2 regions of the Globicatella sanguinis genome follow, and region 2 is predicted to be linked to the other one. Evidence: riboswitches for the same ligand, from Rfam matches in the RefSeq annotation. Region 2 holds a riboswitch; the other holds the start of a gene.
The links. A riboswitch is a leader RNA that binds a small molecule or an ion and turns the genes downstream of it on or off. The one in region 2 is predicted to bind thiamine pyrophosphate.
Positions count from the first base shown of each region.

Region 1: it holds a riboswitch for thiamine pyrophosphate, as region 2 does, so the genes downstream of both, thiT (energy-coupled thiamine transporter ThiT) here and CYJ72_RS03710 (ABC transporter ATP-binding protein) in region 2, are expected to answer to the same signal.

Region 1 is NZ_CP126962.1:1,215,540-1,230,903, reverse strand. Features, by position in the region: gene CYJ72_RS05335 (phosphoribosylanthranilate isomerase) at 283-777, shown strand; gene CYJ72_RS05330 (glutathione S-transferase family protein) at 1,116-2,072, shown strand; gene CYJ72_RS05325 (hypothetical protein) at 2,648-2,929, shown strand; gene CYJ72_RS05320 (RluA family pseudouridine synthase) at 3,118-3,813, shown strand; partial or broken gene CYJ72_RS11665 (4a-hydroxytetrahydrobiopterin dehydratase) at 4,044-4,196, shown strand; gene CYJ72_RS05315 (DsrE family protein) at 4,213-4,524, shown strand; gene CYJ72_RS05310 (hypothetical protein) at 4,588-5,301, opposite strand; gene CYJ72_RS05305 (hypothetical protein) at 5,294-6,814, opposite strand; gene CYJ72_RS05300 (hypothetical protein) at 7,095-8,189, opposite strand; gene CYJ72_RS05295 (nucleoside deaminase) at 8,900-9,376, opposite strand; gene CYJ72_RS05290 (dihydroorotate dehydrogenase) at 10,570-11,502, shown strand; gene thiT (energy-coupled thiamine transporter ThiT) at 12,082-12,660, opposite strand; TPP riboswitch at 12,688-12,776, opposite strand; partial or broken gene CYJ72_RS11660 (IS30 family transposase) at 12,986-13,090, opposite strand; gene CYJ72_RS05280 (helix-hairpin-helix domain-containing protein) at 13,722-14,855, shown strand; gene CYJ72_RS05275 (hypothetical protein) at 15,009-15,197, shown strand; gene CYJ72_RS05270 (IS30 family transposase) at 15,228-15,364, shown strand, end outside.
Region 2 is NZ_CP126962.1:867,106-882,469, forward strand. Features, by position in the region: gene rpiA (ribose-5-phosphate isomerase RpiA) at 1-626, opposite strand, end outside; gene CYJ72_RS03660 (flavodoxin domain-containing protein) at 623-1,180, opposite strand; gene CYJ72_RS03665 (CpXC domain-containing protein) at 1,340-2,017, shown strand; gene upp (uracil phosphoribosyltransferase) at 2,500-3,138, opposite strand; gene glyA (serine hydroxymethyltransferase) at 3,173-4,399, opposite strand; gene CYJ72_RS03680 (L-threonylcarbamoyladenylate synthase) at 4,467-5,492, opposite strand; gene prmC (peptide chain release factor N(5)-glutamine methyltransferase) at 5,497-6,357, opposite strand; gene prfA (peptide chain release factor 1) at 6,341-7,420, opposite strand; gene CYJ72_RS03695 (thymidine kinase) at 7,433-8,005, opposite strand; gene thiW (energy coupling factor transporter S component ThiW) at 8,561-9,115, opposite strand; gene tenA (thiaminase II) at 9,135-9,812, opposite strand; TPP riboswitch at 9,916-10,012, opposite strand; TPP riboswitch at 10,376-10,482, shown strand; gene CYJ72_RS03710 (ABC transporter ATP-binding protein) at 10,582-11,325, shown strand; gene CYJ72_RS03715 (ABC transporter permease) at 11,318-12,091, shown strand; gene CYJ72_RS03720 (ABC transporter substrate-binding protein) at 12,094-13,080, shown strand; gene thiM (hydroxyethylthiazole kinase) at 13,176-14,027, shown strand; gene thiD (bifunctional hydroxymethylpyrimidine kinase/phosphomethylpyrimidine kinase) at 14,020-14,871, shown strand; gene thiE (thiamine phosphate synthase) at 14,864-15,364, shown strand, end outside.

The sequences.
Region 1 (15,364 bases), 350 kb from region 2:
CGGTTCATTCTTATCTCATTAGTATCACAGGACCTTCTTATCGAATTAAAGACAAACTTTCCTCACGAAAAAGTGGGGAATCTTAAGTGAGACAAATCGTGATTTTAAGTTGACTTTTATAAGTGTCACTTTCTTTTTACACAATATTATGGACTTTATCAAAACACGGCTCTAGAAGTCTTAAAAAATAATTTATTTAGATAATCGAATTATGATTTTTAGCATAATAATATGAAACAGAAGCAATAAAATGCCAAAGCAGTACACTATCATGGAGGACCAATGAAAAAAGACCTATTTAATGAATTTAAAATAATTTGTGTACATTTAAACAAGGTTGGAATTGTGCCAACTTTAATGGGCTCTTTGGGTTTAGAGTTTATTTCAAAAACTTCTTGGGAGCCATCAGATATAGACATTCATGTTCCAGGTGATCCAAGAGGATGGGAGGCTCCTGACCAGCTTAGAATTTATAATTGGGGTACAATATCCAAAGTCATGGAAGACCTAGGCTATGAATTAATAGACCTTCATGAACATGAATTTCAAAAAAACGGCCTTAGTGTAGAGTATGGCAGCATTGATTCCCTATACGACTTTGCTGGAATAAAAGTATCAGACCTAGACCTTATTCAAGTAGAGGGTATAACATTTCGTCTCCCCAACCTAAGGCAGTTTTTAAAAATCTATCAAGCATCTTCAAAGGATTCTTATAGAAATGACAATAATAACAACAAAGATTTTAAGAAAATTGAATTTTTGAAAAAACATATATAGCTAAGAGTTAATGTTAGAAAAGTATTTTTCCTAACCTTAAGTGGAGCTTTCACTTTTAAGTTAACATATACTTGAGAACGCGAGTTATAGCGCTTTGATTATTCGATATTACTTATTCATAACAAATATAGTTTGGTTAAATTTTTATCTAGCGTAGTTAAGTATAGCTAACTTTTAATTGTTAGTCATCTAGCTTTGTTTAATTTTCTATAGTTCGTGTTTGAGTTATACGGTCTTTTAGCCTAACCAAACCCTAATACGTGAGATATGTCGTCGATTATATTACAATAGAAATAGATAGTTTAAAACTGATTATTATTTCTAAAAGGAGAGGTATTATGGGATTATTAGTAGACGGTGTTTGGAAAGACCAATGGTATGATACAAAATCAACGGGTGGTCGTTTTGTACGTAAAGATTCACAATTCAGAAATTGGATTACAATAGATGGTGCACCAGGTCCGACTGGTGAAGGGGGCTTTAAAGCGGAAGCTGGGCGCTACCATCTATACGTCTCACTCGCTTGTCCATGGGCTAGTCGCACTTTAATGATGCGTAAATTAAAAGGTTTAGAAGATATAATTTCAATCTCTATCGTAAACCCAATCATGTTAGAAAACGGTTGGACATTTGCACCAGACCAAGGTGTAATTCCTGATCCAATCTTGAACGCTGATTTTTTACACCAAGTCTATACACATGCAGACTCTGAGTACACTGGTCGAGTAACTGTTCCTGTTTTATATGACAAGAAAAAAGATACCATCGTCAACAACGAATCATCTGAAATTATGTTGATGTTAAACTCAGCCTTTGATGAAATTGGTGCTAAAGAAGGCGACTACTATCCAGAAGAATTGCGTGACCAAATTAAAGAAATGGATGACTATGTATATCCCAACATCAACAACGGTGTTTATAAAGCTGGTTTTGCGACAGATCAAGCAGTTTATGAAGAAGAAGTTGGTCATGTATTCGATGCCCTAGAGAAATTAGACAGCATTTTAGCTGATAACAAGTTCTTACTAGGCGACAAATTTACTACTTCTGATATCCGCTTATTCCCGACTTTAATACGTTTCGAGCATGTTTACTATGGTCACTTCAAGTGCAATATTAAACATTTAACTGATTTTGAAAATGTATGGCGTTATACACGTGAAATCTACAACATGCCAGGTATTTCTGACACAGTTGATTTCTACCACATCCAACACCATTACTACGGAAGCCACCCTACAATTAACCCGAACGGTATTATTCCAGCAGGTCCTACAATTAGCTTAGACATTTAGATATAGAAAATCACCTGGAGAACATTTCTACAGGCGATTTTTTGTCTAGGTGCGCCCAACATGGCGTTAACTTGACGGTTCAAGTTCGCTACTTCTAACGCATGTGAGACTGTAATGACTAAAGTCAAACAGTCTCAGCAAGGCTTTTCAGTAGGACTGTTAGCCAAGGTCAGGTGTCGGTACCCTATCCTTAATCTCTAGATGCTGGGCAAAAACTATTTAAATTCTGTTCAGGCATATCTATTTAATTAAAAGCGCAGTGGTTGAGTGGTATCAAACTGCGTCTTAAAGACTTGCATGAGACCTACTCAACTGTGCGGGGGTGGGCAGACGAAGCGAAAATCAACTGATTTTCTACTTCTTGCCCACTCCCAAGAATTAAGGGCGTCGTGAGGCGGAATCTGAGGGAAGCCTAAGGCAAACTCCTGCACCGACGAACAGAAACTTGATAGAAGGTCTAATCATAAGGGTGAGCTTGCAAATCAAAGTAAAGCCCAATACTGCACGGATTATGGTTGGATAAATCAAGCGGTGACATGGGAGGGAGATTAACGCACCTTACCTGGGGAGGTCTCATGAGAGATAAGCCTATCTTAGTAACAACGAATCATGAGAAGTCAGCAGAGGTCATAGTAGGTTGTTTACCGACCGAAGGACTGAACAATAATGAACATTGGAAAGAAAGAGAGGTAGTGGAGATGGAAAATGCAGAAAACAAGCGAAAGCTTGGCAAGATGCAAAGGGGTAAGACGGAATCGAAAGAGTATGCATCTGTGAAGAGTCAATCACTAGGAGAAACTTTATTATTAAAGAAATGTAAACAGCATGGTATTCCTTTTCTTAATGGGAAGTATTGAAATAACAAGAAGAAAGGGATAGATATTCAAAAACTAATTGTAAACTATCCAGTAGAGCAGTTTAGTCCAGAGTTCAGCTTTTTTAGGCGAAATTCCCTCTAATATATAAATGAATGTCAAACTAACTGACATTTTAAATCTTTTTCATGGTAATATGGGAATATTACGTATAAAGGGAGAAGATTGACATGCAAGTGCCAATTCTTTACGAAGATAATCATTTACTAATGGTAGAGAAACCAGTTAATATTCCAGTGCAATCGGATCAAAGTCGTGACAAAGATTTATTAACGATATTAAAAGAAGATATAAAAATTCGCTTTAATAAACCAGGGAATGTCTACTTAGGTCTAGTGCATAGACTGGACCGGCCGGTTGGTGGGGCAATGGTATTCGCCAAAACATCCAAAGTTGCTTCACGACTATCGGTCCAGGTGAGACGCAATTCGATGACGCGTAAATATTACGCAGTCGTTCATGGGAAGCCTTCCAAAGATCAAGGTCAGTTAACTGATTACTTATTAAAAGATACGCGAAAAAATATTGTGTCGATTGTTCCTTCTGACCATAAAGAAGGAAAAAAAGCAGTTCTTACCTATAAAGTCTTAGAAAGTAATGATCAATTGTCTTTAGTAGAAGTGCAACTCCAAACTGGACGGCCTCATCAAATTCGTGTCCAACTAGCAGGGATGGGCACGCCAATCTGGGGTGACCAAAAATACGGTCAAAAATTCAGCAAAGTAGGCCAGCAAATTGCCTTATGGGCACAGGAGCTTTCGTTAGAACACCCAACAAAGAAAACTGAAGTGAGAGTACAATCCATGCCAAAACAGGAATTTCCTTGGAATTGTTGGGAAAGTATTCATTTACAAGCCATGGCATGACATATTCTTAAAGCGAGCATTCATGTAGATGTTAACTTAAAAGTGAGCCACTATATTAATTGAAAACTGAGCCACTTTTGATAAAAAATAACCCTATTGAATAATAAATAGGTTGAATTCAGGAGAGATTCGAGAAAGAATTAGTCAACTAGACAACTGGGAATTAAAAGAGGACAAACGCATAAGTCAATCAAATAAATTCAAAACTTTAAAAAAGCCAAAGCTTCTACAATAAAGTTGTCGTCCTCAAAGGGGAAGCCAATCACCATCCTGATATTCAATTATTATATGGACATGTGATAGTTGATTTAGAAACTCATGAAGGAGATGGGTTGACGGCCAAAGGCTTTAACTTAGCTCAACTCAATGATGATATTAAATGATAAAGGAGTCAAAGCTATGCAAGTAGTGTTTCATATTAATGAAGAAGAGCGATGGTATATAGTTCTTTCGAATGTAAATAATTTTTTAGCTGAAGTTAGGGATGCGAAAATATCCATCGTTGCGAATGGTCATGCGGTGAATTATTATCTCAATGATGAATTAAGTGATAAGATTTTGAATCAGGTAGATGTGGTGGCTTGTCAGAATTCCTTAAATAAACATAAGATCAATAAAGACCAAATAAAATCACTCATACGTGTAGTAGATTCGGGCGTTGTTGAGATTGCTAAGAAACAAATGGAAGGATATGCTTATATTCGTCCCTAAATAAGTAAAAAATTCTGGGTCTCCTGGTTGGGATTGACTCAGAATTTTTATTTGATCAAATCGTTAACTAATGGTTTGAAAAGCTTGGAATAAAATATACAAGCTAGCTGCAATTAAAATGAACGCACTCACACCGACATATAATTTAACTAAGGGACCTGGACTAGCATCTTTAATGACTAGACTTATCAACACCTCCGAGATAGATTCGATGTTGAATAGTAACAATAATCCAATCACTGACATGATGATAAAGAGTGCAAGTCCCCATCTTGTTGCCGACCAGATAGTTTGATTTCGGTCTTTAATTTCAGACTGGGCTTGTCGAATTAATAAGGTTAAGTTAGCAGGGCTTATCGCATCATCTCCGCCCTCTGATAAGGTGTAAGAAGTAGTACCGTCCTGATTACGCATTTCTTTATAATTGTAGTCGCTAGTTCCAATGCGAATCTGTTGGTTAGCAAGATTCACTCGTGCACCTTGGACTTTTAAGTATTCATCATTTATCGCGTTGGCAGTGAGATGTTCTGCATTAAACTTAGATATTTCCATGAGTTGCTGTTCAGATAAGTTCGTAAAGTACGGTCCTGTGGTAGTCGTTGGGTTCAAGGACGAGATTTTATCAAGAAATCGACTAGGAGGAACGTTGGCATATACAATCATATTATCGGAGAGTTTGCTATGAACAGGACGATTGGTTTGATTTTTCGCAAACCCGACAAAAATTACTGACAGTACAGCAACAACCAATAAACTGAAAGTCAGTTTTCTATTCATTTGTATCGCCTCCTAAGCTGTAAATTGTTTGCCCATTTTGTTTAATTGTTATCGGAATCAACATGAGGTTTTTTCTGTCTATTAATTGTATTCCCAAATTATAGGCTTGAATCTCAACAGGCTCATCGATATTAAAATCAAGGTCACCTATATAGACTTGATATTGAAAATCGTCGTCGCTCTTTGGCTCGAGGATCATCCAATTATCAGGAGAGTCCAATAAAATGTCTCCTGAAATTTCTAACACCTCTTTGTGGTGAGGGAGGGCATTAAGTACTTGAATAACCTCATCTTCATAATGTTTTTTTAAGTTAGCATTACTACCAAAAACTTCGCCAATATTTGAATGATCATAGTTAGTTTGGGCAAAGATTTTCTCAACGGGGTTGATTTGAGGGACTGTTGCTTCATGCATCGTCTCGGATGGTATCAAGACTTGGCTGGCTTGGTTGTCAGGTACACTTAAGATATAGTCTAGCTGAACATCCTCTAGTTTGTATCGGATGCGTCGTGACATACTTATGGTATTATCAGTGAAACCTTCGCGTCTAATAATGATATCACCAAGTTCTGTATTACCTTCTTCGGTATAGTTGTCAAAGGCAGAATTAATCTCTTCCTCAGTTAAATGAGGGTTCAGTAGCTTAGCGAATAGGTGGAAGTAAGATTTAATCATTGGGAGTTGATTCGCTTTAATATCCGGATTATCTTCTTCATAATCGTGCGTAAACCGTAGCTCAATGGTTTGGTATGATGAAGTTTCTCCACAGAATAGATAGAACTCATTCAACCTTCCTAATTCAGCCAATTCAGTCGGATAAAAGTAAACGGTACTTCCCCAAGCACTCAGGTGGTTTTCCGTCAAATCAAAGCCAAAAGTTTGTTGAAGCTCATATAACAAGTTATTGATATACATGCGGTCGAGATAGACCATTGCATCTGAATTGGAATGTTCGTAAATACTAGGAAATTCTTTAGTTGCATCATAAAATGAACCAGATAAATTAGTTAACTCTTCATCCTCAAAGGTAGTCAGTGGGAAATTGAATCGTATCTCAATTTGGTTAACATGTTTGTTGGGATTAGACGAATCATTCAATCCATAGCTGTGAAATTCATGACCATTTATTGTAGCTTCGTGATTCTCATCCAATTGGGCTTGCCATTGGTTATAGAAACTTTGTAAATCTGCTGAATTCATATTAGGTTCAATTAATTGTATTAATGTCAAAAAGGTATTAAAATCAATGACTTTATTGGAGGATAGTCGTTGATAGATATACAGTTCATCTCCCTGCATGCCATCCCATACAGTAATCGATAGATTAGCATCATTCTTAGTAGGAATCATTACAGTAGAACCCGCAGAATGAGCATGAAATTCGGATAGAAATTCCTCATTCGAAGTAATATTGAAGGTTGCTTTAATCTCTTCAATGATTCGGTTAGTTAAGCCACTATGAGAATAAGGTCTAGCATTGTAAGAGGGATCGGCATCAAAAATTGATGACATCGTTTGTGCCTGTACACACAATGGACTTATCAAGCTCAACAAGATTAGGCAACTGATTATCTTTTTCACCGCTATCATCCTTTCATTTTAATTTATCTATAGAATTATCATATACTAAAAGAAATCGTTTTTCTGATTTTACACTTTTAAAAAATTGACTTTGTTGACTTGTTTTAAACGGTTTTTAATTTTGTAGAGAGTGAGCAAAACCTTTTTAAATTCTGTTCAGGCGTATCTATTTAATTCAAAGCGCAGTGGTTGAGTGGTCTCAATCTGCGTCTTAACGTGGTTTGGCAATAAATGCATGGGTATTAATGATATAATCACTGTCTTTAATCGGCTTGAATTCTAATTCACTGACTTTCAACTCATTCAAATCGTCTAAGGCTTTGAGTTCCACCGATGGATTTAACTCAACTTTGGCGGTCAGTTTATACCATTCATTCCCATTATGGAAGGCCCAAGATACATCTGTAAAAGAGATTCTATAGGAATAATGAAGGTGTCTCATAGGACCAAAAGCATCAATTAATTCTATTAACTGTATGATCGGAGGATAATCCTCATCTTTACTTAACAAATCATTGAACTTATTAAAACTCTCTTGAATGTCGTCAAACTGATAGCTAGATGGGCCCAATTCTCGTCCCAAATGTCGTTCCATATAACGTAATTGTACGCCATCAAAGGTCTCCCAGAAAATGAATCCCAAGTAGTTAATAGGGGAAGAGTCAGTTTCTCCGGTATCAAAATAATGAATAAATTTATCTCTAGCTATAGGGAAATTCCAGCCATTTTGCTGAATCTTTCGACTAGGTGGAAGTTGATTAACATATTGAGGGTAGTCTTCGATGAATAACCCTTCTGAGCTTTTGTCAGATTGGTAGAAAGTATCCACAAGCGATAGGAATAAGGTATCTAATTCTTCTTTGTCATAAGCCTCACCAGAAACATCTTCCATAACATATTCAATAATTGCCTCATCCTTTTCGTGAAAGCTTAGAGTATCATGGCCAATATCATATTGATAGACCCTATCAGCAGAGGGCATGTTATCGAAAGAAATAATCTGGTCCGCTTCACCAAAAAGAGCTTGAATATGTGAAGTATTGATTTCTGTTACTGTGTCTTCTTTTTTGTCCGGAGGGGTCGCATCGTCAAAGTAATTATCCAATACTAGCAGACGCTCTCTCAACTCGACTTCAGAAGACACAGTTTGACCATCATAATGTTCAATCGCTTTCAAAAAATTAGTGTTCGCAATAGCGTCAGGGTCATGGTTGCCTACATCGATAAAAAACTTCAACGGCCCAAGAAATATATATATTACAAAAGCAATAAACGTTAGCATAACTAGCCAAAAGAAATACTTCATGAGTTAAACCTCCTTGTATGCTTAATACTCACTTCCATTATAACCTTCAATCGTATTGTCAAGAAATAATATACTCATAATAAATCCTGAGCATATCAGTATCTAAAAAAGGCAGACCCATCATGACCTGCCAAAATTTATTTAATTTAATTATTCTTCAGTGTTTTCGCTTTCTGATTCAGATTCTGAGCTAGTTTGACTATTAGAAGAGTTTATTGTTTCTTCTTCATCCGTTTCGGCATCAGATTCTGAGCTAATTTGACTATTAGAAGAGTTTATTGTTTCTTCTTCATCTGTTTCTGAATCAGATTCTAAAGTAGTTAATTCATCTTCAGTAACCCATTTATGTGTTGATCACTAATTCTGAACTTTCAGTATTAACATACTCCATTATACAAGCTATCCATCATTCCAAAGAGGTCTAGTTCCCTTAACACTTTCTTTAATGGATTGGCAATCTTTATGAACTGCTTTAATATAAATCGATTCAGCTACAGACATCTTTCATTTTATCTAAGATGGCTTCAAGCCGCTTTTTATTGTGACCAACGATGGCTACTTTAGCTCTTTTTTTAGCGTATATTAGGGAGGTTATTTCACCAATACCGGAAGTTCCAGCATAAATTAATGTAACTTTGTTATCGAGTTTATCGATGTAAAACATACTTTCTAATAATGACTATCTTTTGAAAATACAATCTTAATTAGTCTTATTTTTGGTGTAATTTGACGTGCAATTGTTTTACGCGTTCAGCTAATTCCGGAGCAGGTCCGTCAACGTTCGCATCAAGGATGACATCTTCAATCGCTAAGTTTTTAACTGGTGAAGGCTCAACACCTAGTTCTTTCTGCCAAGCTTGTAATTGATCTGAAGAACTCGCATAGACAATACGTCCTAAGCCCACCCAAGCATGCGCGGCTGAACACATGGGGCAATGTTCTCCAGAAGTGTAAACAGTCGCCTCGGCACGCTCTTCAGGAGATAAATTCTCAGCTGCCCAGCGTGCGATAGCGAATTCTGGGTGTTGGGTCGAATCTCCACCAGACACATGGTTATAATCTTCAAAAAGAATTTCTCCCTCTTTAGATACAAGAACCGAACCAAAAGGCTCATCACCTTCGTTCAGTGCCGTCTCTGCTAAGGCAACACAACGCTCTAAGTACTCTAAATCTTTTTCACTTATCATGTTAAATCACTCCTTTTCTCTCATTCTATCAGAGTTTGTAATTATGTCACTGAAATTGCTGAAGGCCGGTGCAATTATGGATTTTAAGAGTTTGGGCAAAACTTTTTAAATTCTGTTCAGGCATATCGATTTAATTCAAAGCGCAGTGGTTGAGTGACCTCAAACGACGTCTTAATGAGGTTAGGCATAAATTTGATAGATTCAATCAAGTTATTGCTCGTTAAATAAAAGCGTAGTGGTTGAGTGGTCTCAAACGGCGTCTTAATGAGGTTAGGCATCAATTTGATAAATTCAATCAAGTTTATTGCTCGGTAATTAAAAGCGCAGTGGTTGAGTGGCCCAACCTGCGTCTTAATTTAGCTGAGATTAATCTTGAAAAGTCCAGTCAAATTAATGCTTATTCATTTATAGCGCAGTGGTTGAGTGACCTCAACCTGCGTCTTTCGACTTGTTTGAGGCCTACTCAACTGTGCGGGGGTAGACCAACGAAGCGAAAATTATTCGAATTTCTACTTCTGTTCTACTCCCAACTGTGCGGGGGTGGAACAGACGAAGCGAAAATTATTCGATTTTCTACTTCTGGTCTACTCCCGTATTCTATGTAATTAAAATGTATGTGCTTTATACTGTGTTTTAAAATAGGTTTCCGAGTCATGAGAAGGAAGGATTTTTAGTTATGGAGGAGCTAACAGGAGAGTCAATCGATGAATCGTTAGTCTTTTTGGAGTGATAGATAAGGAGAAAAATTTCCGTCGCATTGTTGAATGACGTAAATTCAACTGCCATAACTGCCATAATTGTCATAGGCAAGCAATCACGCCGCATACTTCCCGACCTAATTTCAGTTTATTACGAACATCCTTACTAAATTAATTCAAAACGATAAATTAAACCTTTATATTAGAAATATTTCAGGTATAATTACTAAAAAATACAATCCTTTAACGACCGTCCTGTGAGGCGGGGAAGGTATGTAATGAAAAGTGGCCGTTTCAGGACCTCTTCTTTCCGCATGCCCGCGTTGAAGGAGAGGTCTTCTTTGTATAGGAGGAGAAAAATGAAAAAACGGTTATGAATGAGAGGGAGATTAACTGAGTCAATTACCATACAGTCCGTGGGATGTGTGTGCTGACTTTAGTTGATAGACAAATCGTTTGGAATTCACTCACAGTTTAATTATTAGGAGGTAGACTATGAATCGATTGCAAGTAAAATTACCAGGTGTCGTTTTAAAAAATCCTGTTATGCCAGCTTCAGGCTGTTTTGGCTATGGTGAATCTTTCGCTAAACATTATGACTTAGGTGTGTTAGGCGCAATTGTGATTAAGAGTACAACGCTTGAAGAACGATTAGGGAACCCAGCACCACAATATGTGCACCGTGATGACGCTGTGTTAAACTCTGTTGGCTTGAAAAATCCGGGGATTAAGACCGTCCTTTCTGAGAAATTACCATTCTTAGCGAATTATGATGTTCCTGTAATTGCCAGCGTGGCGGGGTCCAAAGAAGAAAATTATATCGAGATGTGTCAACGAATCTCTCAAGCTGAGAATGTCCGTGCGATTGAACTTAATGTTTCTTGTCCAAATGTTAAAGAAGGAGGAATTTCTTTTGGCACGGATCCACAAGTAGTTAAACAATTAACCCAACAATGTAAAACAGTGACTCATCTACCCATCTATGTTAAGTTGACGCCTAATGTGACGGATATTGTTAGCATTGCAAAAGCAGCAGAAGAGGGTGGAGCTGACGCAATTACAATGATTAATACAATAACGGGTATGGCCTTTAATTTAGAAAGTAGACAGCCCATTTTAGGAGGGGTGACAGGTGGGTTATCTGGAACTTCTTTAAAACACATTGCCTTAAGGATGATTTATCAAGTTGCTGGAGCAGTTAAGATACCGATTATTGGAGTAGGTGGCATTAAGACCGTAGATGATGTTCTAGAAATGTATATGGCCGGCGCATCTGCTGTTCAAATCGGGACAGAAAATTATAATCAACCGATGATTTGCCCAACAATTATTAGCCAACTCCCTCAGCGAATGGATGAATTAGGCATTGAAAGCTTAGAGACTCTAATACACGAAGTGTCCGTCGCTCGATTTCACGACGGCCGGTAACAGGCTTAAGTGTCCGTGGTGCAGTTGAACGACAAAAATTCAACTACCATAACTGTCCGTGATGAGCAATCACGCGGGAATTATAACAGACTAAATTTCAGTTTATAGTGAACATGCTTAGTAAGTTAATTGAAAAAACTATCTATATATAATTAAGTGGGAGTGGGCAAGAAGTTGAAAATTAAATAATTTCGCTTCGTCGGCCCACTCCCCAAAATTTCTGTGCCCCACATCATTTGACAAAGAACTTTAAAAATAAAGATCCCATTGACTGCCTTAACAATCAATGGGACCTTAATCACGTGATTTTACCCAAAACCTTAATAATCTGCCGATTATCCTCAATCACTTAACGCGTGATTACGATCTTAACTACTCTTCTATATAAGTCTCATAGTGGTTCATCAAGATTCCGATGAAGGGTCTTTACTTAGTGAACGAAGATGTTGCACTAACCCCTCTCTCTATAAACAACTCAACTAAGTCACACGGTCTTCATTATTAAATAACTTATAATTCCTAATTTATATCATTAAACGATTAAAGATGCAGGAGTTAGTCAAACGTTAAAAAAATTTATTAATAACCTGATGTTTTTACGCGTAAGAGAGGTTGGAATGAACGTGTTAGGAAAATTAATACAATAATACAGCAAAGTGTTTCAGATAGAAACGCTCCCCCATTGACTAGGAATGAGTATACATATGGACTTTGTCCTTCAGGTGCATAAGACCCCCAGAATGATACCCCCGCAATAAAGTGGACGATATAACGAGCTAATGATCCCACTATTGTCGCCATGGAAGCTATCCCCCATTGTTTCACACGATTTGTTGGTTCTTCTTTTAATATTTTTTGCATATAAGGTGCAAAGAAACCAGCGAAACCAATGACTGCAAAAGCGACAAAATATTCAACTACAAATTGTACTAACGTTAATACATACGCATTACCGGTAATGTATTGGAGTAATCCCCATAAAAATCCACCCAAGCAACCTGCCAATGTACCACGACGTAAGGAAAGAATAATAATTGGAATCATCTTGACAGAAACCTTAAAACTCCATGATGGCGAAGGAATCATCAAATCAATAAGTAATGCTAAAGCGGCACAGATAGTAATCTCAATCAACGTTTGTGTCTTAATTTTTGACATAAAAAAACTCCTTTTCTTAACCAACACAAAAAAGGAGTTAAACATCTTGACGCAAGCATTACCTTGATCCAATAAAGGGTATAATCTCAGCCAATATGGCACCCCTTGTTTATGTTGAAATCTATATTTTAATAATGATTCTAACAAAAATAATGAAAAAAGTAAAATTAAAGTTACAAACCAATTACTTTCAACTTTTTATAATTTGGAAGGTTGCAATAGTCATAAAAATTCCTAACAACATTGCAAATGCTAATAGGACTTATTTTCCAAAAGGTAATAGCAGGGAGTGGGCAAGAAAATTAACGACGTTATAAATGGTTTAGATGGCCCGATTTAATTTTTTAGCGATATCCGTTACATTTTTACCGCTATCGTAATAATTTTCTATCCAAATCAATTTTTTCATGGTAAAATGTGTATAAGCCATTTGTGTGTACTCCTTCCTTAGCATGTGATCGTATGTTTAGGATACCATACAAATGGCCTATTTATTTTTCTAGCTTAATTTTACTATTCAAGTATAATAAAAATTTTGATAATATAGACGGAGAAGGAAACGTATATTACTTTAGATAGTAAAAATTGTAAAACGAGATGTCGTGAATGGCATTTTTCTTAATACATCATGTTTTGTATAGCGATTTGCTTGTAAATAGTATAGTGGTTTTTATAAAATAAGAGCTAGGAACTGATTAAACTGATGAAATTTTATAGCCAACATGATGGTGATGTTTAATTATAAAATGGTTTGGCTATCGGAGTCTTTCCTGCTAGCAAAATATCAAAAAAATCATTTGGAGTAGATTGGATAGAGGTTGAGAGATAGCTTGAATTGATTTTAAGGGTTAGAGCATGATGACCAAGTTTATTTTGGTAAAGTTTTGCGATTAATCATTGAAACTCCTTATTCCAAAGATTAACGTTATGACTTCCCGTCTTCACGGCATACAACGAATCAGAGTTTCTCTTGGAGAGGACGAGGCATGGGTTGTTCACCCATATACCCAGAAGGTAAGTAGGTAGCACTTGAATTTAAGGATAGGAAAGGAATGATATTGATGTCACGAGAAACAGAAAATATTTTTAGACAGTTAGAAGTTTTTCTAGACCAACATTTGGATGAATATGAAAATATTGATGAGGCGATTAATGATTATGTCGCTCGTTTTAATGATGGGGTGATTGACGAACTAGAAGATGATACTAGCAGAGCGTTGGAGTTGTTGGATGAAGCAATGGAAAGCGATGATGCTGATGAGCGCTTAGCATTATTAGAAGAGGCCAATCAATTGGAACCAGACAACTTAGATATTTATTGTGCTTTATGTCTTGAACGTTATGATGATATAAGAATCATTACATCTATTGAAGAAAAGACAAAAGAATACTTGAAAACACATCGTCGATTTATCAAAGAAGCTTCTTATGCGGGAGTTGAAAATCGTCCTTATTTTCGTGCCCGCAGATTATTGTTAGATTTTTATAAGGAGCAATTGCTTTTGGGAAAGGCTGAAGACACAGCGAGGGAAATCTTACGATATAATCCGAATGATAATTTGGGTGTTCGTTATAGTTTAATGGCGATTTATGTTCTATCTTTCCAACCTTCAAAAGCGCGGCTCTTTTTCAAAAAAGATTCCATGTATCAAAAGGACGATCAAATGTTATTTTTCTTGGCAGTCAGCTTGATTCTTGAAGGAGACCTTAATTATGCCGAACGGATTATTCAGAAGTTATGGGAGATTAATCCTACAATCACTCAATTTTTCGTAACGGAAAAATTTAACAGTTTCCAGGTTTATGAATCGTTGCCGTTTGAATCTTATCAGTTCAATTCAGAAAGCTCACTTGCGATTGCTTTTAATGAGGTATTGAGTTTATTTCAGCATTCCGTATTTTTATATCGGACTTTCCAAGAAACACTAGAAAAAATTAATCCGGAATATTATGAACAATATTATGCTGAAAAATCAAATGGGATCGCCTTATACAGAGAATCTTATAAATTAGCCGGGACTGGAATCTTTACGAATATTGATAGCAGATATGTTCGTTCGCTATTATCAGAGGGGTTGCGGACATTAGAGGACTTCCAAACTATAACTGAACATGAAGTCTTAGCGATTGAGGGAATCGGAAAAACAACAGTGAAGAAACTAAGAGACAATGGCGTTACTTTTAAAGGAGAATAGAAAATAATGATAAGCTCGTTTGCCGGTGGGTAGACGGGTTATTTTGTTGTCATGAAAGTTCTAAAATTAAATTAGCCACTTAAATTGTGTATCCTCCCCATTTTTATGATTGAAAATAAAGCTGCTAGTTGCGGTTGGGAGGGGAACTATTTTATGGCTTTCAATACAACAGTAGCACTTTACTTAATGGGAGAATCGGGTAAGCTAAATGACTCGACCGAAAATTTAAGCGTAGTGCAAAAAGGTCGGGGAGTGACCCCGCACCCGATTCGACGATTCAGTCAAGTGCTACGGTATAGAAAAAAGTATAGAAAAAAACATCTCAAAACGTTATTATTGTAGTAACCAAACCAAAATAAAGGACGTTTTAAGATGTATCATCATTATAATTCATTTTCAGCAGAAAGCAAGACCCGAAATAAACATTTAACCTTGGACGATCGTCATAATATTGAGCGTTGGCACCGTAGTGGTAAGTCTAATCGTGAAATTGCCCGTCTTCTAGATAA
Region 2 (15,364 bases):
TTAGGATAGTTAATGAATAATCCATGTTCGACAACCCCTACCATCGATTTTAACTCGTAGGCAACTTGTTGTGGTTGATCGATTCTTTCTAAATGTAAATCAATGATATAGTTACCAGAGTCCGTTACGAATAGTGAATCTTTGCCCTTTTTACGGAATGATGGGTTCATGCCAGCATTTTCAAAAGCTCTAAAGATGTTCCAACTGCCTGTTTGAATCACTTCTACTGGTAAAGGAAAGGCACCTAAATAATCGACGACCTTTTCTTCTGTTACTATCCAAATAATCTCATGACTATTTTCAGCGACAATTTTCTCGATTAAGTGGGCACCACCACCACCTTTAATACCTGACATCGAACGTAAACATTCATCTGCGCCGTCCACTAATAAATCAATGGAATTAACTTCATCCAATTGTGCTAGCGGAATACCTAATTCTCGTGCTTGTATTTCTGTTTGTTTGGAAGTAGGAACGCCCACAATATTTGGCAATTCACCGTCTTTAACTCTTTGTCCCACTTCATCAACAAACCAGTAGGCCGTTGAGCCTGTTCCTAAGCCTACTACCATCCCATCTTGAACATATTCCGCTGCTTTTCGTCCGACTAATTCCTTTGGATTCATTTCTCAAGCTCCTTTTCATTTCTTAAGATTTTATTTGCCCAATCAATTAATAAAATAGTATTTTCTTTGTCTGTAAAATCATAAGTCGTACCATATTTACGCAGTAATCGTTCATTGTCATCATCTAATGGCACATAATCAATCGATGCTAAACGCTTTTGTTTTACTTTTGATACCAAACTCTCCATTAACAGTAAACGTTTGAATTGAATCGCACCACGATAATGGAATAATTCGACTTTCTCAATAGTTGTATCTTCAAAGTTATTGTCTAATATGTCTTTAAAGTCAGTTAACTTAGGATTGGATAATCCCACTGTAAATAAAGCCCAATGTTTATCGGGATATTGTTTAACCCATTGTTCATACATCGCTGCGTCAGATAATTGACCTTCCAATAAGCAAGTACCTAAAATAATAATGTCATAACTAGCCAAGTCTTCTACTGAAACTTGAGCACTATCCACCACGGGGCAGCGTAATTTTTTTGAAATTTCAATTGCATATTTTTCAGTCGAACCGTAACGAGAACTATGAATCACGATTATCTCCATCCATTATCACCTCTGTTTTGAAAATACTTTCACATTTACCATTATATCATATAGCAGATTGTTTCTAAAAGCTAGTATTGCATAGATTTTTTTAAAATCATTTAGGTATTAACTGATTTCTGTTATAATGATATTAACTTACAAAAAAGGAGAGAGTTTATGGCACCAAAAATGAAATTTAAATGTCCCGTTTGTCATCATGAAATAGAAAGACAATTCGATATCGCCATTAACACCCGTTTAAACCCTGATTTAAAAGAAAAATTATTAGACGGTACTTTATTATTATTTGAATGCGAGCATTGTGGCGCTAAGCGTCATATTTCATCTCAATTTTTATATCATGACCCAGACAAGAAATTACTGTTCCATGTTGCGCCACAATATAATGAACAACGTGAAGCGATTCAAGCACAATTAAATGATTTAATTAATAGTTTCCCCGTTTCAGTCGATGATTATGAAATGCGTATTATGTTAAACATGGCCGATTTAATGGAAAAAGTGCAAATTTATGATTATGGCTTTAAAGATACTGAAATTGAGATGGTTAAAATGTTAACCGATGGGTTATTCGCCAAAGAAAATCCTACTGCTCAAGTAAAAAATCGTTACTTCTTCCTCAATAAAGAAGGTCAACCGAAGTTTTTATATGTAACGGATACTAACCAAATGATGGTCGATTGCCACGAACGATTACTGACCTTCATTCGCGATAAATTCAAACGTGCTTTGAAAAAAAATACTAAAGGTCATTTCCGCATTATTAATCATGCATGGGCAGAAAATATTTTACAAAATAAAGAAACGGATGGCTTTATCTTACCAGAAGATTAAGCACTGTTCTTTTCTGAAACAAATCATTAAAAAAGCGAGCTCAGAAAAACCTTTGAAACTTCCTAAGATTTCATCTAATTGATTGTTAGTGCAATGGTTAAAGGGGCTCAAATTATGTGGTGGTAGGCAGACGAAGTGAAAATCATCGATTTTCGACTTCTCGCCTACTTCCACTTTTTTTCTTCACTGATCATTATGATTCAGTTTGATGACCCGTTGCTTCTCTAATGGACAAGCTTAAAAACATTATGTCGTAATGGGTTTTAATATCATTAGCGTTTGTCTAATTTGGTACAGCCTCCATCAATATGGACACGAATGCATAGGATTAGTACAGTTTGAGCCAATCCGTTTTAAACATTATTTTCAAAAAGAAAAACCTTGTTCAGTGCAATTTATAAAGTGAACACCCAAAATTTTTAGTTAGAGACAAAGCTAACTGTGGGTTTTCACATTGCACCTGACAAGGTTTTTAATATTTATTATTTGGTACCAAAGATTCTATCCCCAGCATCACCTAAACCTGGTAAGATATAACCATGTTCGTTTAAGCGTTCATCTAAGGCAGCCGTGTATAAGTCCACATCTGGATAAGCTTCTTGGAAGGCTTTAACACCTTCTGGAGCAGAAACTAGACAGACAAAGGTAATATTTTCTGGTTGCACATTGTATTTGCTAGTTAATAAATCGAGGGCCGCAATTGCTGAACTACCAGTTGCTAACATTGGGTCAACAACAAATAGACGACGTTCACTAATATCTTGAGGGAATTTAGCAAAATATTCGACTGCTTCTAAAGTATCTTCATCACGGTATAAACCAATATGACCAATTCTAGCGGCTGGAATTAAGTCTACCATGCCATCCACCATTCCTAAACCAGCACGTAAAATTGGGATAATTGCTAATTTTTTACCAGCAATTTGTTTTTGAACTGATTTTACTAATGGGGTTTCGATTTCTACGTCTTCTAATGGTAAATCACGGGTAATTTCATACGCCATTAACATCGCGATTTCGTTGGTCACCTCACGAAATTGTTTCGTTGAAGTATTTTTATCACGAATAATTGTTAATTTATGTTGAATGAGTGGATGATCTACTACCTGAAATTTTGCCAAAATAATTCCTCCTTATTTTTCGCTAATATAATTTTTATGCCCAAGCAAACATCGGCCAATCTTTAACAAACTCGATGACCTGCTCATGTAATGTTGGTAATTCTGATTCATCTGCTTTTAATGCTGCGAGCATCATTTCTGCAATCTGAATCGCGTCTGCTTCTTTTGCGCCACGGGTCGTAATAGCTGCGGCACCAATACGTATACCACTTGTTTGAACAAATGATTTAGTGTCATTTGGAATTGAGTTTTTATTAACGGTGATACCCACTTTATCTAAACGTTCTTGGACCCATTTGCCTGTAATTCCCAATGGCGTCACATCTACTAAGAAGAGATGATTATCCGTGCCACCTGAGATGACATTTAATTCGCTTTGACTGAATACTTTTGCCATTGCTTGCGTGTTTTTAATCACTTGTGCGGCATATTCTTTAAATGATGGATCTAAGGCTTCACCGAAAGCGACTGCTTTGGCTGCAATCACATGCTCCAATGGTCCACCTTGGGTTCCTGGGAAAATAGCTGAATTAATTGCTTTTTCATGTTCTGCTTTCCCTAAAATAATCCCACCACGTGGTCCACGTAATGTTTTATGAGTGGTACTGGTGACTACATCTGCATATGGTACTGGATTTTGATGTAAGCCTGCGGCTATCAATCCGGCAATGTGTGCCATATCCACAAAATAAATCGCGCCTACTTTTTTGGCAATTTGACCGATACGTTCAAAATCAATTGATCTTGAGTATGCACTAGCACCTGCAATAATCATTTTTGGTTGGCATTCGACAGCTTTCTTTTCTAAAGCATCATAGTCAATATAACCCGTTTCGTCGACACCATAGCTATACATTTCGTAAGATTGTCCACTAAAGTTAACGGGTGAGCCATGGGTTAAGTGCCCCCCTTGTGCTAAGTCCATTCCTAATACGCGGTCACCCGGTTCTAGGAAAGCACGATATACCGCTAAATTGGCTGATGAACCTGAATGTGGTTGAACATTAGCAAAGTCAGCGCCAAATAATTTTTTCACACGATCAATCGCTAGTTGTTCTAGTTGATCAATATATTCACAGCCACCATAATAGCGACGTCCTGGATAACCTTCTGCATACTTATTGGTTAAAATACTGCCTTGTGCTTTTAACACTTCGTCGGAAACAAAATTTTCTGATGCTATCAACTCAATGCCATTTTTTTGGCGATTGGCTTCTTTATTAATTAAGTCAAAAACGATACTATCTTTCATCATTTGCATACCCCCGTTTCTTCAACATATTATAACATAGATTAAAGTCGATGCCACTTATCATTTCATCATTTTATCAAAAATTTTCAACCAAATCGGCTGCTTTTCTCAAACGATTCATCATCGCATGACTGGCTGGTGAATCTGGGAAGCCTTGTGCGACAATAACCCGTGCGCTTGTTTGTTCTAGGGCTCTTAAGCCGGCATATAATTGTTGGGTAGCTGAGACTAAATCCCCTTTTGCGCCATAAGAATGAGTAGCTACAATCTGTGGGTCATCATTAAGTGCTTCAAGGACGGATTGATCTCCTAATAAGGCCACTGGCTGTTCTAAATCTTGAATATATTGTAAAAATTGCAGTGAATCATCCGTTATTAAGACATGAACCGGTTGTTTAGGGCTATAATGCGTGTATTTAACTCCAGGGGACAAAACGCTCGTATCTTTTAACTGTTCTTCCGCTGTTTTTTCTTCGACTTGATAACCTAATGCTATTAAATCTTCTTTCGTAATCGCACCTGGACGTAAAATGTTGATGACCCCCGCTCGTGGCAATACGACCGTCGATTCAACACCCACAGCTAATAACTTTTCGCTTGGTTCGACTATGCCTGCAATTTCCCCTTGAAAGTCATGATAAACATGTTCCACTGCTGTTGGACTTGGTTTACCTGATTTATTGGCACTTGGTCCGACTAATGGAATACCTGCAGCCTTGATTAGGGCTAAAGCTTCTGGATTATCAGGCATTCTGACAGCGACAGTTTCTTGTCCAGGAGTCACACTTGGTGCTAACACCCCGGGTTTTTGTGGGAAAATAATCGTCAGTGGTCCCGGCCAAAATTGCTTCATTAATTGTGCTGCAATTTCTGATACTTCTGCCACATACTCTGCCACTTGTTCAATGCTACTCACATGCACAATTAAGGGGTTGTCTTGCGGACGACCTTTAGTTGCAAAAACACTTTTAACGGCGGCTTCGTTCGTCGCGATGGCTCCCAAACCAAAGACGGTTTCCGTTGGAAAAGCCACTAATTGCCCGGATTTTAATTGGGCGGCTGCTTCATTTATTTGTTCTTTCTTATAAATTTTGGTTTCCATTGCTTCACCCCTTCTGAGTATCGATTTTAATATAGCGATCTAAACTATTTAAATCTTGATGAACACTTATGATGGCATTAGGAAATGTTTTTTGAAAAATTGCTTGGACAGCGCTGGCTTGTTTAAAGCCTATTTCTAACAAAATTTGGCCATTGATTGATAAAAACGATGGCAATGTTTCGGCTAGGCGCTGATAAATAGCGAGACCTTGTTGCTCGGCAAAAAGTGCTGTAGCGGGTTCAAAACGTTTAACCGATTCATCCATTAAAGCTAACTCATCTTCAGCAATATAGGGTGGATTGGAGACAATTAAATCAAATTGACGTCCCTTTAAAGCAGACATTAAATCACTTTCAAGCCACTCCACTTGCACTTGATGATGCTGACCATTTTTCTGGGCTACTGCTAAAGCTGCTGGCGAAATATCAACCGCTGTAACTTGGTTTGGCGCCAATTGTTTGGCTAATTCAATCGCAATGATGCCACTTCCCGTTCCAATATCAAGCACTTTGGCTTGTGGATGTTCCTTAAAAAACGCACATCCCATTTCAATTAAACCGTAAGTATCCTCTCGTGGAATTAAGGTGTCTGGCGTTACATAATAAGTTTCACCAACAAAATCAGCTTTTCCTAAAATATACTGAATCGGCTCATGTTGGGCTAATCGTTTTAACACTTCGTTAAAGCGCATCGCTTGTTCATCATTAAGCGGCATGTTTAAGTTTAATATCAATTGAGTATAATTCCAATCAAATGTCCGTTGCCAATAATCTTTAATCGGACTGTCTTGAATGCGGTTTTCTTGCAAAAAAACTGAAGCCCTTTGGAGAGCTTCAGCTAAAGTCATTTTAGAGCTTAGGACCATTGAGTTCCTCCAATTTTTGAGTTTGGTCATACATGACTAAGCTATCGATAATTTCGTCTAATTTCCCATTTAAGATTGAATCTAATTGTTGGATGGTTAAACCAATACGGTGATCGGTCACCCTGTTTTGCGGGAAATTATAAGTACGAATACGTTCAGAACGGTCCCCTGTTCCGACTGCTAATTTACGAGAAGCATCAATTTCAGATTGGGCTTCTGATTGCATTTGGTCGAAGACGCGGGCACGCAATACTTTCATCGCTTTTTCACGGTTTTTCAATTGTGAACGTTCATCTTGCATCGCTACCACGGTATTAGTAGGGATATGTGTTAAACGTACAGCTGAAGCTGTTTTGTTAACGTGCTGTCCACCCGCACCTGAGGCATGATAAATGTCTACTCGAATATCATTTTCATTTAATTCGAAATCAATATCTTCTACTTCTGGCATAACCACGACTGTAGCAGTAGAGGTATGGACCCGTCCTTGAGATTCCGTTTCTGGGACACGTTGGACACGGTGAGCACCATTTTCGAATTTTAATTTACTATATACTTTATGACCAGAAATCATAATGGATACTTCTTTATAACCACCGATACCGGTAATATTTGCATCCAAGACTTCCACATTCCATCCTTGGCTATCGGCATATTTAGTGTACATATTCAATAAATCACCAGCGAATAATTGAGCCTCGTCACCACCTGCGGCCCCACGAATTTCCATAATGATGTTTTTGCCATCATTTGGATCTTCTGGTAACATCATAATTTTAATTTCTTCTTGTAAGTTTTCACGTTCTTCTTTTAATTCCGCTAATTCCATTTTAGCCATTTCGGCCATTTCTGCATCAAGGCCTTCATTTAACATTTCTTCCGTATCTGCTAATTCTTGTTCTACTTGCTTATAGCGACGGATTTTTTCAACTTTTGGACGTAAATCACTTTCTTCGATTGTTAATTCACGTAAACGATTGGTATCGGCAATAACCGATGGGTCACTTAATAATTCTAATATTTCTTCAAAACGAAAAATTAGTGTATCTAATTGTTCAAACATAAAATTCCCCTTCTATTTTAACTCTCCTGGTTGGAAATAACATTTTCGGCAGACAGGTAAATATGATTCATTACCGCCAATTTGAATTTGTTCCCCTTCGTAAACGGGTTTGCCGTCCACAAAGCGTAAGTTCATCATGGCTTTTTTATGACAGAACCAACAAATTGTTTTAATTTCTTCAATTTTATCAGCATATAATAATAAATACTTAGAACCTTCGAATAGTTCATTCGTAAAATCATTTTTTAACCCAAATGCCATCACTGGTATATCTAATTCATCTACGACTCGAGCTAATTGTAACACATGTTCTTTTGTTAAAAATTGCGCTTCATCGACTAAAATACAATAGCGGTGTCCTAATGCTTTAATACTTTCGAATAAATCCATGTCATCCGTAATCGGAATCGCTTGACGCTGATAGCCGGTGCGACTAGCGACTGTTCCTACAGAAGTTCTAGTATCTAGAGCGCTCGTAAAAATTTCCACCTGTTTATTTTGTTCTTCATAATTATGAGCTACTTTAATAATCTCAAGTGATTTCCCACTATTCATTGCCCCATATTTGAAAAAGAATTGCGCCATTAATAAGCCCTCCTCGTTACTACTTTCAACTATTCATAATAAAAGAAAAAAGCATTCTAGTCAATTGCTAAGAGAGTAATTTTAGTAGTTTTATCTGATAAAGGCGGTTCATAAAAATTCACTTTAATAATTTAGAGCGCCCCCTCTCGCCTACAGTGTATATTTAGTTTTGCCGTTAACTAAAATAGCTACGACCATAATTTTTTCAATAGAAGGTCTTTAACACTCTTTGACAAATGATGTCATCTGGTCATTCCATTAAACAAACCTTATTTCCTAATATAAGATAAACACCCAGCCTAACACCCGCAAACTATCTTTTTCCCTACAAAAAAGTCGGCATCAACATGAGGACCGAAACCGTTTGATTCAGTAGGTTTTCTTTCCCCACAAAAAGTAGGCATCAAACACTTGGATAGTGGTCACATCATACTGTGCGCTTGCTTCTCACAAAAAAAAAGCAGGCATCAATAGTAAAAATCAGATTATTTTCACTATTTGCCTACTCTCGCAAATTAATATAATGTTGTATAAGATTGGTTCCTACTGGACAAATTAGCGACCATTTTGACTGCTTAAAACACGCTCATTATCTGTTAAGAACAATTGTTGCATACGATGAAAAGCTGATAATTTGTTAAGTCTTTCGTACAAGACAAAAGCCGCTATCGCTCCCATTACACAAGCACCCATAAAACGTGGTGTATAAATCAGCCAGTGTAAATCCGTTTTGACTCCGGTAAACCAAACCATGACTGGGTAGCTTAATAATGACCCTACGACACCCGTTCCAATAAATTCACCTAGCGCTGCCGCCCAGAAGTTACGTGTCTTCCAATAACCTAATCCCGCAAATAATGCTCCAAAAACAGCACCTGTTAAGGCTAATGGTGGAATACCCATCATTAACATGCGAATAATACCACAGATTAAAGCCATTAAAAAGGTATATAAAGGACTCATAAAACTGGCCGCAATAATGTTAATGACACTCGACATTGGTGCCATCCCTTCAATTCGTAAAATCGGTGATAACACCACGTCTAAGGCAATCATGAGTGATAAAATCATTAGTTTTTGAGTTTGTTTATGTGTATTTATTTGAATCATTCCCTCTCATTATGAATTGTTATTTTTCGTATCGGGTTTCCCAATCTTCACCGTCATAGCACATAGTCCAGAATTGATATTCATAGTAAGACGTTTTAATAATGATTTCTTCTAGACGTTTTAAGGTTGCTTCTGGTAAATCTTTAGCCATCTCGTCCATTAAATTTTTCATATCAGTAGCTAAAGTTTGGAATTCTTTGCCCGCATACATATCGATCCATTGTTGGTAAGGATTGTTTTCAGGACTTTGTTTCGCTAATGCTTCGCCGACATAAGCGTATGACCAAGCACAAGTTAATAAGGCCGTTACCGCATATTCTGCGCCACCCGCTTGGGCATGATTTAACATATAAGAAGTATAGGCTGTATTGGTTGGCCACATTTTTGTTTGTAATAATTCTGCTTCACTAATCCCAAATTGAGCTGAAAATTGACGGTGTAATTCCATCTCCATCTCTAAGGTCCCAAATAATGCTTTTGAAAAACTACGCATCATCGATAAATCGGTCGACTTGGCTACGCCTAGAGCCATTAACTTTGAATACTCAACTAAATAAACATAATCTTGCGTTAACCAACGTTGAAATTTCTCTTTAGCCAGCGTACCTTCTCCTAATCCCTTTACAAATGGGTGTTCTAAATACGATGCCCAAATCGATTCAACTTTTGGATACACACGTTCAGTAAATTTTGTCATGACGCTATTCCTCCTTATATTTTAGAAACAAAAAAATACCCACCTTTAAAGATAAAGTGTGCGCATTAAATCGGCTGCAGTCCAACAAAAATTAAACTAGCTGATTAAATTAAGCACACTTCCCTACGTCAGTATTAACTGAATCAGGTTCAAAGGGTCAATTTCTCTCTCAGCATTTTCATGCTCCCCTAGTGTCACTAATAGACTAGCAAATTAATCTTGGATTGTAAAGGGGGATATGCTTGATTAAATAATGGTCCACTCCCTACCACTATGTCATGAATCAAAGACCAACAAAATCGACATTCTATCTCCATCGCCTGTCTGGTCCACTTAGCGTCGTAATGAAACTTGCTAATTTGGGCATTATTAAACAGAATTGTTAACTTTTTATTACAGCTAGTACTCAGTAACCTGGCTTATATTACTTTTTTTATAAACCATGAATCAAATCCTTTGTTCAACTTATCTGCTTGACATTGACTATCACTTGATTTATTCTAATAGACAGATAGAGTTTCTTTGTGAAATCAAAGGGTCTCTTTTAACAATTGAATCCATTTATTTTAAACTAGGGGAGCCAATGCGCTGAGAGTAGGTTTCTGAAATGTTCCTTGACCCTTGACCTGATGTAGTTAGTACTACCGTAGGGATGTTTACAATTTTGTTTTACTGTACACATTTTGATCAGTCAAGACTCAGTATGCTTTGGGCCGGTTTCTTAGAAACGGGTCTTTTTTTTGAGCAAATGGATAGAAAGGAGTTTTGGATGATTGAAATAAAAAACGTCTCATTTACCTACCCCGACTTTAAAGGCGAGAAGACATTACAAAATGTCAACCTCAACTTTCCTAAAGGTGAATTTATTTCGCTAATCGGTAAAAGCGGCAGTGGTAAGAGTACGCTATTTAAATTACTGACTACGCAATTTCAACCGGATGCAGGTCAAATTCTATTTGATGGACGACCGATTCAATTAGGTGATGTTGGTTATATGCCACAAAAAGATTTATTACTTCCTTGGGCGACCATTTTAGAAAATGTTAGATTAAGTGGCAAACTTGATAAGCAACATCCTGTTTCAAAAGAAAAAGCGTTAGAATGGCTCGATAAGGCGGGTTTAAAAGAGTATGCCTATGCTCTACCGAAAGATCTATCAGGTGGAATGCGTCAGCGCGCCGCTTTCGTACGGACCATTCTGGCCAATAAGCCAGTACTACTGCTCGATGAACCTTTTGGAGCCTTAGACAGTTTTACGCAATATGAAATGCAACAATGGTTATTATCACTGTGGCAAGAATTAAATAAAACGATTGTTTTTATTACGCATAATATTGATGAAGCAGTGCTTTTAAGTAATCGTGTCTATTTATTACAAAACTGGCATAATGGCGACGATACCCAAATCAAAGAGTGGCACATTGATTTGCCACGTCCACGACCGAAAGACATTCGTTATCATGCTCAATTTATTGAGTATAAAAAAGCTTTGGAGGTGGCCATCCATGAATAAACTACGACAGTTAATTCAACGTTACTGGCCTTTCCTATCTGTTTCAGCTGTTCTATTAGTCATTATCGAATGGGCGGTTGCTAGTGAATGGGTACCAAAGTTTATCATTCCGAGACCAAGTGATGTGATTAAAACCATCTTTATCCAAGCCCCACAACTATGGACGCACACTCAAGCAACTTTATTAGAAGTCATCGTAGGCGTAGCCTTTTCAATCGGACTTGGTTTATTGATTGGTATTCTACTCTATTATTCTGATTTTATCGAGCGGGCATTTTATCCTTTTGTCCTGATTTCGCAAACGATCCCGACCATCGCCTTGTCCCCCATCTTTGTACTGTGGTTTGGTTATAGTTTATGGACCAAAGTAGCGATTATCTTTTTGATTACCTTTTTCCCCGTCGTGGTGAGTGTCTTCGATGGCTTAAAACGAACGGATGAAGAGTATCTCGAATTATTCAGAGTGATGGGTGCTTCAAAATGGCTAATGTTTAGCCAATTACAATGGAAATTCGCGCTACCGTCTATCTACTCGGGTTTAAAAATGTCCGTTGTCTATTCTTTAATCGGGGCGGTCATTGGAGAATGGCTCGGTGGCTCTGAAGGGTTAGGTTATTATATTCGTCGAATGTCCAGTAGTATTAAATCTGAAGGCGTGTTTGCCGGTATTTTAGTGCTATCCTTAATTGGTATTCTATTATTTAACCTCGTCGGATTATTAGAAAATCGTTCATTAAAATATTTATATACAGAAAAGAGGAAATAAAAATGAAAAAATTAGTTGTCAGATGCTTAACTTTATTAATGGCCTTAACGGTGTTACCATGGATGCCACAATCAGTGCAAGCCGAAGAAAAGATGGATTTATCCTTAATGTTAGACTGGTATCCAAATGCGAACCATGTTCCAATCTATGTGGCGATTAAAGAAGGTTATTTTGAAGAAGAAGGATTAAACTTAACGATTAATATGCCTGCTGAAGCAGATGATCCAATTAAATTAGCCGGTGCTGGTCAAACGGATATTGCGGTGAGTTATCCAGCGGTATTAATGCAAGCAGTAGCTGAAGGTATTCCAGCGAAAGCCATCGGTTCATTAGTGCAACAACGTTTAGATGCTGTCATGTACAAAAAAGAGTCTGGTATTACGACTCCAAAAGATTTAGAAGGTAAAAAAGTAGGTTACTCAGCGACCACTATTTCTGAAAATATTATTGAAGCGATGATGGAACATGACGGTGCAAGTTATGACAAAGCGCAAATGGTTAATGTTGGATGGGACTTAATTCCTGCTTTAGCAACAGATAAAGTCGATGCATTAATTGGCGCTTATACTAATCACGAATTATTAATGTTACAAAAAGAAGGTTATGACGTGGATTACTTTGACTTCACAGAGTTTGGAGTGCCAGATTCCGATGAATTAATCTTCGTAGCGGGCAATGACACCATCGAAGCCAAAAAACCTGAACTACAAGCGTTTATGCGTGCATTGAAAAAAGGGTTTGATAAAGCATTAGAAGATCCTGAAGCAGCGATTGAAACGATTTTTGAAAATGAAGATAATGCTTATGTATTAGACAAAGAAATCGAAATTCAATCTTGGGCATTATTACAACATTACATGGTAAATAAAGGTGACTTTGGTAACTTAGTTGTTGATGACTATGTAGCCTTTGCGAAGTTCTTAGCTGATAAAGGTTCAATTGCTAAAGAATTAACAGCTGAAGAGTTAGTGGAAGATTTAAGTAAATAATCAAGATGAATGGAGGGTCAGTAGCAATCAGAAAATCAGTGGTTTTCAAATTAGCTACCCCCTCCTGTCTTTTATAATAGAAAGTTGGATAAGTTATGAACGAGCAAATGACGTTTTATCTCGAGCAAATCGTCAAACAAAACCCTTTAATCAATTGTTTAACTAATAAAGTGACCACCAATTTCCAGGCCAATGCCCTATTAGCCATTGGTGCTTCACCGATTATGACCGATGAACCGGACGCCAGTCCCTTAGTATCGGCTCAATCTCAAGCGATTGTCATTAATATCGGCTCCCCATTTAATCAAGATAAAATGGAGGCGATTGAGCTTTCCATAAAAGCGGCTAATGACAAACAAATTCCGGTCATCATCGATCCGGTAGGGGTAGCGGCACTTTCCAATCGGCTTGCCTATGTTGAACATTTATTAAGTGAATACGATATCGCCGCTGTTTGCGGTAATTATTCCGAAATTGCTGCCTTAGCTGGAGCGAAAAGTAATGGTAAAGGCGTGGATGGTGGTCATCCTGAAGGTGAAATGACCGATCATTTACTAAAAGTAGCCAACCTTTATCAAACAGTGGTGGTGGCCACTGGCAAAACTGATTATATCGCTAATCAAACGGTTGTCTATGCCCATCAATATGGCGATGCTTTACTCGGTTATGTGACCGGCACTGGTTGTGTCGCAACAACCATCGTCGCTGCTTTTATCAGTCAAGCACCTACGCCTACTGACTATTTAACGGCAGCCACTTTAGCGACCGGATTTTATGCTTGGTGCGGAGGCCGTGCCGTTCAATTGACTACCGGACCTGGTGATTTACCGATTCATTTATTAAACCAATTATATGAACACTCGGTCAAAGCAAATGATAAAAAAACATATGATAACGAATTAACAAACCTAATTATTAAACAAGAAAGGATGTCAAGTAATGACTAATACACATTATCCAGTGGTCATGACCATTGCCGGCTCAGATAGTGGCGGTGGTGCTGGAATTCAAGCGGATTTAAAAACTTTTATGTCTTTAGAAACCTTTGGTACTTCTGCTTTAACGGCCGTAACGGTGCAAAACACTTTAGGGGTTCACGGCATTCAACCAATGGATTTAGAGATTATTAGTGGCCAAATTAATCATGTCGCGAGTGACTTCGAAATTCAAGCCGTCAAAACCGGTATGTTACATGATAGTCAAGTGATTCAAACAGTGGCTGAAGCCATTAAACAAAACAAACTGCAAACGCGCTTAGTGATCGATCCGGTGATGATTGCGAAAGGTGGTGCCTCTTTATTATTAGAAGAAGCTCAAAATACTTTACGCACACAGTTATTACCATTAGGAAAAGTAATTACTCCTAATATTCCAGAGGCGGAAGTTTTATCGGGCATTGCGATTACTAATGATCAAGAACGCCAACAAGCAGCTGAAAAATTATTAACCTTCGGTGTCGAAGCAGTCGTCATTAAAGGCGGTCATCGTTATTCAAAAGATAATTTAGCTGAAGATTATTTCCTCAATCAACAAGGCAAGACCTTCACCTTAACCAGTCCTCGTATTGAGACACCGCATACCCATGGTACTGGCTGTACTTTCTCAGCGGCTATTACGGCATTTTTAGCAAAAGGATTATCGGTTGAAGAAGCAGTCTATCATGCAAAAGCCTATATTCACGCTGCCATTAGTCACACGCTCGGTATCGGACACGGTCATGGCCCAACCAACCATTGGGCTTATGCAAAAGATCCACAAGCCGCATTGAAAGAGGTCACGATTCATGAATAGATGTCAATGGAGTACATTAAAAAAAGCGCCACAACAAGACGCTTTCCCTATTTATTTTATTTTAGGTACGCAACAATTTCCACAATTAGAAAAAGCTGCACAAATTGAAAAGTTTATGGCCGTGCTAACAGAAGCTTGCCAACATGGCATTCGTTATTTTCAATTCCGTGATAAAGATGGGTCCATTCTAACGGATATAGAGCGATTGGAGCTAGCACAAAAAGCACAAGCCATCTGTCAACAATACAATGTCATTTTTTTCATTAATGATGATGTTGAAATGGCCATTCAACTTCAAGCTGATGGCTTACATATCGGTCAAACAGATCCACAAGCACAAAAAGTACGCGACTTAATTGGTGATAATATGCTATTAGGCGTGTCTGCTCACACTGTCGAACAAGTGCAACAAGCGATTGATGACGGTGCCGATTATGTTGGCTGTGGACCGATTTTTACTACACAATCAAAAGTAAATGTCCGCCCGGCCATT